2 regions of the Streptomyces bacillaris genome follow, and region 1 is predicted to be linked to the other one. Evidence: riboswitches for the same ligand, from Rfam matches in the RefSeq annotation. Region 1 holds a riboswitch; the other holds the start of a gene.
What was found. Region 1 has a riboswitch for S-adenosylmethionine ahead of thrC (threonine synthase). Riboswitches for the same ligand answer to the same signal wherever they lie in the genome.
Positions count from the first base shown of each region.

Region 2: linked by a shared signal. The riboswitch ahead of DJ476_RS26335 (aminotransferase class V-fold PLP-dependent enzyme) and the one ahead of thrC (threonine synthase) in region 1 are both predicted to bind S-adenosylmethionine.

Region 1 covers NZ_CP029378.1:3,480,004-3,487,133, forward strand. The annotation lists gene groL (chaperonin GroEL) at 1-1,516, opposite strand, end outside; gene DJ476_RS14765 (cold-shock protein) at 1,919-2,125, opposite strand; gene DJ476_RS14770 (MoaD/ThiS family protein) at 2,537-2,815, opposite strand; gene thrC (threonine synthase) at 2,869-4,164, opposite strand; SAM riboswitch class I at 4,183-4,310, opposite strand; gene DJ476_RS14780 (glucosyl-3-phosphoglycerate synthase) at 4,464-5,414, shown strand; gene DJ476_RS14785 (alpha,alpha-trehalose-phosphate synthase (UDP-forming)) at 5,564-6,952, shown strand; gene otsB (trehalose-phosphatase) at 7,034-7,130, opposite strand, start outside.
Region 2 covers NZ_CP029378.1:6,064,890-6,072,019, reverse strand. The annotation lists gene DJ476_RS26355 (NYN domain-containing protein) at 171-1,538, opposite strand; gene DJ476_RS26350 (hypothetical protein) at 1,578-1,820, opposite strand; gene DJ476_RS26345 (rhomboid family intramembrane serine protease) at 2,015-2,767, shown strand; gene DJ476_RS26340 (Lrp/AsnC family transcriptional regulator) at 2,764-3,045, shown strand; gene DJ476_RS26335 (aminotransferase class V-fold PLP-dependent enzyme) at 3,102-4,484, opposite strand; SAM riboswitch class IV at 4,692-4,809, opposite strand; gene trpD (anthranilate phosphoribosyltransferase) at 4,893-5,957, opposite strand; gene qcrB (cytochrome bc1 complex cytochrome b subunit) at 6,080-7,130, opposite strand, start outside.

The DNA of each region.
Region 1 (7,130 bases):
AGGCGGCGTTCTGCAGGGCGGAGCGCGTGACCTTCGCCGGGTCGAGAATGCCCTCGGCGATCATGTCGACGTACTCACCCGTCGCGGCGTTGAGGCCGTGACCGATCGGCAGGTTGCGGACCTTCTCCACGACGACGCCACCCTCGAGACCACCGTTGACGGCGATCTGCTTGAGCGGGGCCTCCAGCGCGAGCTTCACGGCGTTGGCGCCGGTCGCCTCGTCGCCCGTGAGGTCGAGCTTCTCGAAGACGGCCGAGGCCTGGAGCAGGGCCACGCCACCACCGGCGACAATGCCCTCCTCGACGGCGGCCTTGGCGTTGCGCACCGCGTCCTCGATGCGGTGCTTGCGCTCCTTGAGCTCCACCTCGGTGGCGGCGCCGGCCTTGATGACGGCCACGCCGCCGGCCAGCTTCGCGAGGCGCTCCTGGAGCTTCTCGCGGTCGTAGTCCGAGTCGGAGTTCTCGATCTCGGCGCGGATCTGGTTGACGCGGCCCTGGACCTGGTCGCTGTCACCGGCACCGTCGACGATGGTCGTCTCGTCCTTGGTGATGACGACCTTGCGGGCGCGGCCGAGCAGGTCGAGACCGGCGTTCTCCAGCTTGAGGCCGACCTCCTCGGAGATCACGGTGCCGCCGGTGAGGATGGCGATGTCCGCGAGCATGGCCTTGCGGCGGTCGCCGAAGCCCGGGGCCTTGACGGCGACGGACTTGAACGTGCCCTTGATCTTGTTGACGACCAGGGTGGAGAGCGCCTCGCCCTCGACGTCCTCGGCGATGATCAGCAGCGGCTTGCCCGACTGCATGACCTTCTCCAGCAGCGGGATGAGGTCCTTGACGCTGCCGATCTTCGAGTTGACGATCAGGATGTACGGGTCGTCGAGCGACGCCTCCATACGCTCCATGTCGGTCGCGAAGTAGGCCGAGATGTAGCCCTTGTCGAAGCGCATACCCTCGGTGAGCTCCAGTTCCAGACCGAAAGTCTGGGACTCCTCGACGGTGATGACGCCTTCCTTGCCGACCTTGTCCATCGCCTCGGCGATCTTCGCGCCGATCTCAGTGTCGGCGGCGGAGATGGAGGCGGTCGAAGCGATCTGCTCCTTGGTCTCCACGTCCTTGGCCTGCTCCAGCAGAGCGGCGGAGACGGCCTCGACGGCCTTCTCGATGCCGCGCTTGAGGGCCATCGGGTTGGCGCCCGCGGCGACGTTGCGCAGACCCTCGCGGACGAGAGCCTGGGCGAGGACGGTGGCGGTGGTCGTACCGTCGCCGGCGACGTCGTCCGTCTTCTTGGCGACCTCCTTGACCAGCTCCGCACCGATCTTCTCGTACGGGTCCTCGAGCTCGATCTCCTTGGCGATGGATACACCATCGTTGGTGATCGTGGGCGCGCCCCACTTCTTCTCGAGGACGACGTTACGGCCCTTGGGGCCGAGGGTGACCTTGACGGCGTCGGCGAGCTGGTTCATCCCGCGCTCGAGACCGCGCCGTGCCTCCTCGTCGAACGCGATGATCTTGGCCATGTGAAGTGGTCCTCCCGGACAGGGGTGGATTGCTCCGGACCGAGAGGCGCCCGCGACGGACGGCCTGCGTGCGTGGTGGTTCCTTGCCCCATCACGCGTGCGGGCCTCACCGGCCCGGTCCAAGTTCTGTCACTCTCACCTGGAGAGTGCTAATGCCAATGATTAGCACTCGACCCCCGAGAGTGCAAGCGCCTTCGACGAGAGCCCGCCATGCGGTCCCGGACCGGCCCCCGCCCGATCCGGGGCCGATCCGGGCGTCCTCGCAGGCCGGTTCGGGCGTCCCCACGGGCCGGTCCGGGCGTGCCCGCAGGTCGGCCCCGGCACGCGCGTAGGGCCCGATCCCCGGATGCCGGGGTCGGGCCCTACGTGCGTGAGTAGTGACGGCGGACGGCCGTGTCGGGCTCAGCCGACGGCGAGCTTGACCATGTCTGCCTGGGGCCCCTTCTGGCCCTGCGAGATCTCGAATTCAACTCGCTGACCCTCTTCGAGGGTGCGGTACCCGTCCATCTGGATCGCGCTGTAGTGGACGAAAACATCCGCACCACCGTCGACCGCGATGAAGCCGTACCCCTTCTCCGCGTTGAACCACTTGACGGTGCCCTGAGCCATGCCTAACTCCCCTATAACTGGCCCTTGCACGGGACCGCACTTCGCGGCCCCGGGTCGGAACTCACCCTCCGACAGGAGAGGGTGCGCAGCGCCGCAGCGCGTCGACCGCGGCCGAATGTATCCGCCCAACTGCCCTCTGCAACAGGTCAATCGGACGAGAATTCTGGGCACGGCCGAACGCCCGAATATGCGGGATTGCTGAAATTTACGGGCAAGTCGGGCCAGGCAAAGGCCACTTATGCCTCAAGGGGTTCACGCACTTTGGCTGCTTCTTATCGGGTCCGGGCGCATTCTCATATGCGGGCGGCGCGTGCAGCGGAGGGGGTTTCCCCAACTGTACCGTGCTCAACCATGCAGAATTGCCCCCTCCTCCCCGAGGGGTGGAGGGGGCAATGGTGTTCGTACGGGTGTTCAGCAGCCGCCGGCCACGGCGGGGATGATCGAGATACCGGCGCCGTCCGGCGTGGCCGCGTCCAGGCCGCCCTCGAAGCGCACGTCGTCGTCGTTGACGTACACGTTCACGAAGCGGCGCAGCTTGCCCCGGTCGTCCAGGACGCGGGCGGCGATGCCCGGGTGGTCCTTCTCCAGGGACTCGATGACCTCGGCGAGCGTGGCGCCCTCGGCCGGGACCTCGGCCTGGCCGCCGGTGTAGGTGCGGAGGATGGTGGGGATGCGGACCTTGACGCTCATGACGGAGGCCTTTCTGACTGCTGCGGTCGGGGCGATCGGGGCGATCGGGATGATCAGGCGGCGGCGAGGCCCGCGGCGCGGAACGCGTCCAGGCTCGGCTTGATGGTGGCCGTCGCCTGCGAGGTCGCGGAGACCGCGTCGAGCGTCTTGAGCCCGTCACCGGTGTTCAGGACGACGGTGGTGAGCGCCGGGTCGATCACCCCGGCCTCGATCAGCTTCTTCGTCACGCCGACCGTCACACCGCCCGCCGTCTCACCGAAGATGCCCTCGGTGCGCGCCAGCAGCTTGATCGCGTCGACGACCTGCTCGTCGTTGACGTCCTCCACCGCGCCGCCCGTGCGGCGGGCGATGTCCAGGACGTACGGGCCGTCCGCCGGGTTGCCGATGGCCAGGGACTTGGCGATGGTGTTCGGCTTCTGGGGCCGTACGACGTCGTGCCCGGCCTTGAAGGCGGCGGAGACCGGGGAGCAGCCCTCGGCCTGGGCGCCGAAGATCTTGTACGGCCGGTCCTCGACCAGGCCGAGCCTGATCAGCTCCTGGAACCCCTTGTCGATCTTCGTCAGCTGGGAGCCGGACGCGATCGGGATGACGATCTGGTCGGGCAGCCGCCAGCCGAGCTGCTCGCAGATCTCGAACGCCAGGGTCTTGGAGCCCTCGCCGTAGTACGGCCGCAGGTTGACGTTGACGAAGCCCCAGCCCTCGCCGAGCGGGTCCCCGATCAGCTCGGAGCAGAAGCGGTTCACGTCGTCGTAGTTGCCCTCGATGCCGACCAGCTCACCGCCGTACACCGCGGCCATGACGACCTTGCCCTGCTCCAGGTCGTGCGGGATGAAGACGCAGGAGCGCAGTCCGGCGCGGGCGGCGGCGGCGCCGACGGCACCGGCCAGGTTGCCCGTGGAGGAGCAGGAGAGGGTGGTGAAACCGAAGGCTCGGGCGGCCTCGACGGCGATCGCGACGACGCGGTCCTTGAAGGAGTGCGTCGGGTTGCCGGAGTCGTCCTTGACGTACAGACCGCCGGTGACGCCCAGCTCGCGGGCGAGGTTGTCGGCCTTGACCAGCTTGGTGAAGCCGGGGTTCAGGTTGGGCTTGTCGGCCACGTCGGCGGGGACCGGCAGCAGTGGGGCGTAGCGCCAGATGTTGTCGGGACCGGCCTCGATGCGCTTGCGCAGCGCCTCCGGGTCACCGGCCGGCAGGTCGTACGCCACTTCCAGCGGCCCGAAACAGGACGCACAGGCGAACAGGGGGCCGAGGTCGAAACGCTCGCCGCACTCGCGGCAGGAAAGCGCCACGGCGGGACCGAGGTCCACGGAAGCGGTGGTGGCATTACCTGCGATGGTCTGAACAGCCATGATGGCGGAGGCCCTTTCTCCTCATCTTCCTCGCAGCGCATTTCGCCGCAAGACGGAATTGGCACCTTCCCCACCGTGACCTCGCGGTCGGCAGGAGGGTTGCCGGGACTTCAACGGGCCGTTCCCTCAGTCCCTCTGGATGAGCTCTGTGGCACCGGATCTTCGATCCAGGCGTTTGTGTGACGACGGACCCCGACATGCGACGGTCGTCCGCGTTGTTCAAGACTGTAACCGAAGGACGGGACGGTTGAGATAGTCGTCCGAACGGCGAGATGGATCACACACAGGGAGTTCAGACCGTGCTCGAAGAGGTGGAACGCTGGCTGACCAGGCGGTCCTGGTCGTCCGCCGACCGCCCGCTGGACCGGCTCCTCGACGCCCGGACCGCCGAACCGCACCGCACCTCGGTGAGTGTGGTGCTGCCCGCGCTGAACGAGGAGGCCACGGTCGGTGCGATCGTGGCGACGATCCGGCGGGAGCTGATGGAGAAGGTCCGGCTGGTGGACGAGCTGGTGGTGATCGACTCCGGTTCGACCGACGCCACCGCCGCCGTCGCCCGGGAGGCGGGCGCCCGGGTGGTCCACCGGGACGCGATCCTGCCCCGGATACCGGCCGTGCCGGGCAAGGGCGAGGTCCTCTGGCGGTCGCTCCTGGTGACCAGCGGGGAGATCGTCTGCTTCGTCGACGCGGACCTCAAGGACTTCTCGGCGGACTTCGTCTCGGGGACGGTCGGGCCGCTGCTGACCGATCCGGCGGTGCACTTCGTCAAGGCGATGTACGACCGTCCGCTCGGCGACACCGCAGGTCAGGGCGGTCGCGTCACCGAGCTGGTGGCCCGCCCACTGCTCAATCTGCACTGGCCGCAGCTGGCCGGGTTCGTGCAGCCGCTGGGCGGCGAGTACGCGGTGCGGCGCTCGCTGCTGGAGCGGCTGCCCTTCCCGGTCGGTTACGGAGTGGAGCTGGGGCTCCTGGTCGACGCGCTGCACACCGTGGGCCTCGACGCGCTGGGCCAGGTCGACGTGGGGGTGCGGCGCCACCGCCACCAGGACGGGCAGGCGCTGGGCCGGATGGCTGCGGCGATCTACCGCACGGCCCAGCTCCGGCTCTCCCGGGGCCATCTGGTGCGGCCCGCGCTGACGCAGTTCGAGCGGGGCGCGGAGGGGTTCGTACCGCGCACCCATGCGGTGGACACGGAGGAGCGGCCGCCGATGCGGGAGATCGCGGAGTACGCGGAGCGGTGGGCGGCGTGAGGCGCGCGCGGGGCTTCGGCAGCCCTGAGGCGTGCGCGGGCGAGGCGGCCGGCGTGAGGCGTGCGCGGGCGCGGTGGGCGGCGCGGTGCCGGTGACCGATCCTCCGGACGCGCGTTTGGCGGCTTCCCTCACGGGCTAGGTTCCGCTACATGGTCACCGAGCATGCCGAAGCCACCGCCCAGGTCCTCGTCGCGTCCAACCGCGGCCCCATCACGTACACGCTCGGCGAGGACGGAACGCTCGACGCCAAGCGCGGCGGCGGGGGTCTCGTCTCCGGGCTGAGCGCCGTCGACGACAAGCTGTGGGTCTGTGCGGCCCTCGGGGACGGCGACCGCGAGGCGGTGCGACGCGGGGTCGGTGAGCCGGGCGTACGGATGCTGGACATCGACGCCGAGGTCCACGCCGACGCGTACAACGGCATCGCCAACTCCGTGCTGTGGTTCGTCCACCACCTGCTGTACCAGACCCCCGTGGAGCCGGTCTTCGACGCGGAGTTCCGGCGGCAGTGGGCCTCCTACGAGACGTACAACCGGGCCTTCGCCCAGGCCCTCGCGGAGGAGGCGGGGGAAGGCGCCTCGGTCCTCGTCCAGGACTACCACCTGGCCCTGGTCCCCGGGATGCTCCGCGAGCTGCGCCCGGATCTGCGGATCGGCCACTTCTCGCACACCCCGTGGGCGCCGGTGGACTACTTCCGGCTGCTGCCCGACGACATCGGTGAGCAGTTGCTGCGGGGCATCCTCGGCGCGGACCGGGCCGCGTTCCTGACCCGGCGGTGGGCGGACGCGTTCATCGGCTGCTGTACGGAGATCCTCGGCGGGACGGGCCGGACCCGGATCGGGGTGCACGGGCTGGGGGCGGACGCGGACTTCCTGCGCCGACGCTCGCGCGAGGCGGACGTGGACGAGCGGATGGCGGCGCTGCGGGAGCAGGTGGGCGAGAACCGGAAGACGATCGTGCGGGTGGACCGCACGGAGCTGTCCAAGAACATCGTGCGCGGCCTGCACGCCTACCGGGCCCTGCTGGAGGCCCACCCGGAGTGGCGCGAACACGTGGTCCATGTGGCCTTCGCCTACCCCTCCCGCCAGGACCTCGCGGTCTACCGGGACTACACGGCGGCGGTGCAGTCGCTGGCCACGGAGATCAACGGGGCTTACGGGACCGAGAGTTGGACGCCTGTCGTCCTCCACGTGAAGGACGACTTCGCCCGCTCGCTCGCCGCGTACCGGCTGGCGGACGTGGCCCTGGTCAACCCGATCCGCGACGGCATGAACCTGGTCGCCAAGGAGGTCCCCGTCGTCTCCGACCACGGCTGCGCGCTGGTGCTGTCACGGGAGGCGGGGGCGTACGAGGAACTGGGCGAGGACGCGATCGTGGTGAACCCGTACGACGTGACGGGCACGGCGGAGGCGCTCCACGAGGCCCTGTCGATGGGCGCCGAGGAGCGGACGGGCCGCACGAAGCGGCTGGCGGAGGCGGCGACGGCGCTCCCGCCGCAGCGGTGGTTCCTGGATCAGCTGGAGGCGCTGCGGCAGGAGTGAGGGGAGCCGCTTACGGCGCTCCCGGCACTTCCGGTACGACTACGGCTCAGAGGCGGCCGGCCAGGTCTGTGCAAGTACGACTCAGAGGCGGTCGGCCAGCGCTGCCAGGAACTCCACCACGGCGGCCGGCCCCGGCACCAACAGGTCGGCGCGCTCGGCCAGTTCGGGCACCTCGGCG
Region 2 (7,130 bases), 2.6 Mb from region 1:
AACCGTGCGAAGGTTCGAGGCCTGACCCTAGTGACCATCTTGTGATCAGTTCAAATCCTCACAGGATTTTTCTCGTCACATCAGGCACTTCTTTACTCTCACCGCACCACGTGTAGCGATGACTTGACGGTACGTTCCCAGAAATCCGGCATGTCACACATGTCGAACATTCATCCCTGGACGCGCGAAAGCCGCTTGAGGAGCAAGACGGACGCGACGGGCCGGGCACCGGCCTTGGCCACCCCGTCGGCCACCTCACGGTCGGTCGAGACGACCACCACGGGCCTCCCCGGGGGCTCCGCGCGGGCGAGTTGGCGGATCAGCTCGTCCGCGGTGACCCCCGCCTTGCTGAAGAGCACCCGCACCCCGCGCGGCGGGGCGAGCAGCACCGGCGCGGCCAGTTCGGCGCCGTCGAAGACACAGGTCACCTCGGCGCCGGACTGCGCGGCCAGCATCGACAGGCCGCCCAGCAGCCGCAACCGCTGCTTCTCCAGCGGCATCTGCGGATAGCCGGTCTTGGTGACGTTGTAGCCGTCCACGATGAGATGCGCCTGCGGCAGCGCCAGCAGCTGGTCGAGCAGCGCCGGGTCCGTCTCGGAAAGCGCCCTGGCGGCAATGTCCTTGGGCGACATGCGCCCCGGCTCCACCGCGTCCACGCTGTCGGCCGGGCGGGTGGTCACCGGGGGCAGGGCCAGTTCGCGCCGGAGCCCCGAGGCCGCGTCCAGCACGGTGTCCAGGAGCAGCCGCAGCCGCATGTCCTCCACCGAGCGGCCCTCGCGGGCGGCCCGCCGGCTCGCCTCCAGAGCGGCCTCGGCCTCACCGAGGCGGTGCTTGAGCCGGCGCGACTCGCTCTCGGCGGCGGAGAGCTGGGCCGCCGCCTCGGCCCGCTGGGCGTCCGCGTCGGCGGCGCTGCGGCGCAGGGCGGCCTCGCCGCGTTTCACCTCGCTGAGCGCGGAGCGGAGCTTGCGGTGGAGCGACTCGGACTCCTTGCGGGCCGCGTCCAGCTCGGCGCGGAGCCGCTCGGTCTCGGTACGGGTGTGGGCGCGCGCCCGCTCCAGCTCCTCGCGGAGCTGGGCCAGTTCACGGCGGGTCTCCTCGTCCACCCGCTCCGCGTCGGCCCGCTGGACCTCCTCGCCGGCCGCCTCGACCAGCTTGACCCAGCCCACCGGGCGCAGCACATAGGCGGCCGCCGCCACATCGACCGGATCGGCGGCGGCGGGCGGCGCACCCGCCTCCAGCGCACCGGCCAGCTCCGGCTGGGAGTGGCTCAGCCGCTCACCGATGCGCCGCCGGAAGAGCGGGTCGCTCTCCAGGGCGGCGGCCATCGCGTTCCCGGCGAACTTGGCCCGCCGGGTCGGGGTGAACCGGGCATACTGCCGCAACTGGGCGGGCAGTTCGGCGACGGTCAGCCCGCCGAAGGCCTCCGCGACCAGGGCGACGACCCGCCGCCGTACGCCTTCGGGCAGCGGACGGTCGAGCGCCTCTGCACCGCCGTCGGCCGCATCGGCCGGTTCGGCGCCGCTGGTCGGCTGTTCCACCGTCCGTCACCCCATAGATATGTCTGTCGGTGCGCTCCCTCAGGAGGCGGCACCCGGCCTGTCCACCAGTTCGATCTGGTCCACCGCGTTGCACCAACGACAGCGGACCGACTCGATGGTCTCACTGACCACCTCCCGCTCCTCGACACTGGACTCACCGGCCAGGTCGAGATGGACGTACTCCACGACCTTGGAGGACCGCGTCACGTCGAAGCGCGTGAGATTGCCGCACAAGGTGCAGCGCCAGCGGGTCGAGTCCGTCGGCAGGGGAACCGTCGTCATCGTCTGCGTCCTCTTTCGTCGTCTCCAGGAGCCCGCGCCGGGCGCACCGCCGCGACTCCACCTGTCTACGTCAAGGATCTCGCGGTGCGCCGTCGAACTGCGGAAGTCCTGGCGTAACCCTACGGCCTCGCGTATAGGCATCGGCACGGCGAGGCGCTCCGTCCCGTTCTCCCCCGGTACGCCATGCTCTGTACATGATCGACGTACGGCGGTTCGCCCGCTGGACCACGGCCGCACGGGCCCGGGAGCGGACGGCGGGCGGGGCGCCGGTGACGTACGGGCTGATCGCCCTGTGCGGCGCGATCTTCCTGATCAGCCCGCTCTCCGGGTTCGGCGGCGCCTCCTACGGCAGCCAGGACGCGCTGCTCGCCGCGCAGGCCGGGTACTTCGAGCGGTGGGGGGTGATCCCGGCCGAGCTGTGGGAGGGCTCGCCGCGCGCCCTGCTCACCCCGTTCACCGCGCTGTTCGTGCACGGCAGCTGGCTGCACCTGCTGGGCAACCTGCTCTTCCTGTACGTGTTCGGGGCGATGGCCGAGGAGCGGATGGGCCGGGTCCACTTCGCGCTCTTCTACGTGGGGTGCGGCTATCTGGCGCTGGTCTGCTACGCGGCGGTCCACGCGGACTCGGGCCAGACGCTGGTCGGCGCCTCCGGCGCGATCTCGGCGGTGCTCGGCGCCTTCCTGTACCTGTTCCCGAAGGCCCGGGTGACCAGCCTCTTCCCGTTCCTCTTCTTCCTGCCGCTGCGCTTCCCGGCCTGGATCGTGCTGGTCTTCTGGTTCGGGCTCCAGTGGGCGGCCGCCCAGGCGGCGGACGCGGGGCCGGGGGTGGCGTATCTGGCGCATGTGGCGGGGTTCGCGGCCGGGTTCCTCTACGCCTGGGTGCGGTATCGGGGTGGGGCTAAGGTGAAGGTTCCAGCCACGGCGACCGAGGGAGACAGACAGCCGTGATCACCGCGATCGTGCTCATCAAGACCAGCGTGGACCGGATTCCGGAGATCGCCGAGGCCATCGCCGCGCTGGACAGTGTCAGCGAGGTCTTCTCCGTCACCGGCACCTACGACCTGATCGCCATGGTCCGGGTCGCCCGCCACGACGACCTCGCGGACGTCATCCCCGGCCGGATCAGCAAGATCCCGGGCGTCGAGGGCACCGACACCCATGTGGCGTTCCGTACGTACTCCCAGCACGACCTGGAGGCGGCGTTCGCGATCGGCCTGGACGCGTAGGACCGTACGCACGTCGGCCGGGGACGGGCAGCGCGCCCGTCCCCGGCCGAGGCGTATCAAACCGTACGGGCGGCCTCGCCCCGGTCCGGGACGCAACGGCCGTCCTCGGTGCGGTACTTCCACCGGGCGCCCTGGCGGACCAGCTCGGAGACCGCGCGCAGGAACCGCTCGATGTGCTCGTCCGGCGTACCGGCCCCGAAGCTGACGCGGATGGCGTTGAGCGAGCGCTCGCCCGGCTCGGCCTCGGGGGCGCCGCACTCGCCCGGGTCCTGCGGGTCGCTGCCGAGGAGGGTGCGCACCAGCGGGTGGGCGCAGAAGAGGCCGTCGCGGACGCCGATGCCGTACTCGGCGGAGAGGGCGGCGGCGAAGTGCGAGCTGTTCCAGCCGCGCACCACGAAGGAGATGACCCCGACCCGGGGCGCGTCGTCCCCGAAGAGCGAGAGCACCTGGACCTCGGGCACCTCGGCCAGCCCCTCACGGACCCGGCGCACCAGTTCCTGCTCCCGGGCCACCAGGGTGTCGAACCCCGCCTCGGTGAGGGCCTTGCAGGCGGAGGCGATGGAGTAGACGCCGATCACGTTGGGCGAACCGGCCTCGTGGCGGGCGGCCGTGGTGTGCCAGTCGACGTCCACGCCCCCGTCCGCGCGCCGGGCGACCTTGCGGGAGGCGCCGCCGCCGACGAGGTACGGCTCGGCCGCCTGGAGCCAGTCGGCGCGGCCCGCGAGGACGCCCGAGCCGAAGGGCGCGTACAGCTTGTGGCCGGAGAACGCGACCCAGTCGACGTCCAGTTCGGCGATGTCCACGGGGTGGTGCGGGGCGAGCTGGGCGGCGTCCAGGACGATCCGGGCCCCGTGCGCGTGCGCGGCGGCGGCCAGTTCCTTCACCGGCCACAGCTCACCGGTCACGTTGGAGGCACCGGTCACGCAGACGAGGGCCGGGCCGTAGGGGGCGCGGTCCGCGAGCGCCCGCTCCAGGGTCTCCACCGCCTGGCCCGGGGTGCGGGGCGCGTTGAGGTAGGTGACCTGGGCGTCGCGCCAGGGCAGCAGGGAGGCGTGGTGCTCGGTCTCGTACACGAAGACCTGGCAGCCGGCCGGGATCGCGGCGGCCAGCAGGTTGAGGGAGTCGGTGGTGGAGCGGGTGAAGACGACCTGGTCGTCGGCGCGGCAGCCGAGGAACTCCGCGACCGTGCGACGGCTGTTCTCGAAGAGGTCGGTGGAGAGCTGCGAGAGGTATCCGGCACCGCGGTGGACGCTGCCGTAGTACGGGGCGTACGCGGCCACGTCGTCCCAGACCCGCTGGAGGGCCGGGGCGCTGGCGGCGTAGTCGAGTGCGGCATAGGTGACTTCACCGCCGGTGACGAGCGGAACGGTGACATCCTGCCCCAGAACGGGCAGTGGGGCACAAACCGACGAGTCGAGGGCAGCGGTGGAGACAGACATGGCGAACTCCCGTAACAGGCAGGCGAAATCTGCGCGCCTGCGGATACGCGGCGGCGCGGAGAAGGAAGGAAAAGAGGGTGCGCTGAAGAAGGGCGGTCAGCTCAGGGCGTGACGAAGCCCTGGGACGAGCCCTAACGCATTCGCTTGCTCACAGAAGGCTCCCTAGGGACCAGGACCCCGGGGGCTGACGTCCATTGGACGCCGAGGGGCCCGCGCTTGCCGCAGACCTCGCTGCCTACGGCCTGGTCTTCACCCGGGGCACCCCGCCACGGACGGAGGGTTGCCGGACAGCGGGCCGGGGCCGTAGTCGCTGTCACTCATGACCTGCGCAGCATCTTGCCATACGTACGGGGACGCGCAAGGGCGCGGTCCGGCATCCGGACTGCGCCCTGCGTCACATTCGGCGTCTCAGGCGTTACTGGCCGCCACCCAGCGCTCCAGGGCGCGCTTGGCGGCCCCGGAGTCGATGGCCTCGGCGGCCACCTGGATCTGCGCCGCGATCCGCTCGGTCAGCGGGCCGGTCCCCGGGTCGAGCGCGACGAGCGCCGCCGCCGCGTTGAGCAGCACCGCCTCCCGTACCGCGCCGCCCTCGCCGTCCAGCAGCCGACGGGCCACATCGGCGTTGTACGAGGCGTCGGCGCCGCGCAGCGCCTCGACGGGGACGATGGTCAGCCCGACGTCGCGCGGGTCGAACGGCTCCTCGCGCACCTCCCCGTCACGGACCACCCAGATCCGCGAGGTGGCGGTGGTGGTCAGCTCGTCGAGCCCGTCGTCACCGCGGAAGACAAGCGCCGAGTTGCCCCGCTCCGCGAGCACGCCCGCGACGATGGGCGCCATCCGGGCGTCGGCCACCCCGATCGCCTGGGCGCGCACCTGGGCCGGGTTGGTGAGGGGTCCCAGGATGTTGAACGTGGTCTGCGCGCCCAGCTCCTTGCGGGCCTTGGCGGCGTACCGCAGGGCGGGGTGGAACTTGACGGCGAAACAGAACGTGATGCCCGCCGCCTCCGCGACCTCCACCACCCGCTGCGGGGTCAGCTCCAGGTTGACGCCCAGCTTCTCCAGGACGTCGGAGGAGCCGCTCGCGGAGGAGGCGGCCCGGTTGCCGTGTTTGACGACCTTGGCGCCGGTCCCGGCGATGACGATCGCGGCCATGGTCGAGATGTTGACGGTCTTGGCGAGGTCGCCGCCGGTGCCGACGATGTCGACGGTGCGGCCGGGCACCTCGATGGTGTTGGCGTGCGCGTACATCGCGCGCACCAGCCCGGTGACCTCCTCGACGGTCTCGCCCTTGGCCCGCAGCGCCACCGCGAAGCCGGCGATCTGCGCGTCGGTGGCCTCGCCGCTCATGATGCGGTCCATCGCCCAGGCGGTCTCCTCGGAGGAGAGGTTCTCGCCGCGCAGCAGGGGGTTCAGCAGGCCGGGCCAGGAACGGTCCGCCACGCTGTCGCCGCCGCTCGGGGTCACAACGTTCATGGTCCGCTCCAGGGGTCCACAGCCGGGAAAGATACGGCTCCACCCTATCCAGCCACCGGGACCGCGAAGAGCCCCGTCCATCGAATGGACGGGGCTCCCGCGGTGGCGATCAGTTCAGGTGATCAGTGGTGGCCGTGGCCCTCGGTGATCTCCTTGTACTCCTCGACGGTGGGCTTGGCGATCTGGTTGTTCTCGCCGTAGTAGCCCTTGCTGAGCTTGGCCCGGACCTTCTCCAGTACGGGGATCTTGCGCTTTACGCCGTTCTCGTCGACCTCGGGGCCGAGTTCGAGCGGCTTGTACTGGTGGTGCTGGGTGAGCGTGTGCAGCTTGTCCTGGGACAGCGGCTCGTGGATCTCCACGAACTCACCGTGCGGCAGGCGCTTGATGATGCCGGTCTCGCGACCGTGCAGCACCTTCTCCTTGTCGCGGCGCTGGAGGCCGAGGCAGATCCGCTTGGTGACGATGAAGGCGATGACCGGTCCGACGAAGAAGAAGATCCGGACGAACCAGGTGATGGCGTTGATCGACAGGTGGAAGTGCGTGGCCCACAGGTCGTTACCACCGCCGACGAGGCCGATGAAGTACGCGGTGATCCAGGCGACGCCGAGCCCCGTACGGGTCGGGGCGTTGCGCGGGCGGTCCAGGATGTGGTGCTCGCGCTTGTCCCCGGTGATCCAGGACTCGATGAACGGGTACACCGCGGGCAGGGTGAGCACCAGGCCGAAGCCGACCAGCGGGATGAATACGCCGAGGTTGAGCGTGTAGCCCCAGTGGCTGATCTCCCAGCCGGGCATCACACGGACCAGACCCTCGGCGAAGCCCATGTACCAGTCGGGCTGGGCGCCGGTGGACACCTGGTCCGGGCGGTACGGTCCGAGCGCCCAGATCGGGTTGATCGTGGCGATGGCCGAGATGATCGCGATGATGCCGAAGACGAGGAAGAAGAAGCCTCCGGCCTTGGCCATGTAGACCGGCAGCAGCGGCATGCCGACGACGTTCTTGTTCGTCTTGCCGGGGCCCGGGTACTGCGTGTGCTTGTGGAAGACCACCAGGATGAGGTGGGCCACCAGCAGACCGAGCATGATGCCCGGCAGCAGCAGGATGTGGATCGAGTAGAACCGGGCCACGAAGTCGTGGCCGGGGAACTCGCCGCCGAACAGGAACATCGAGATG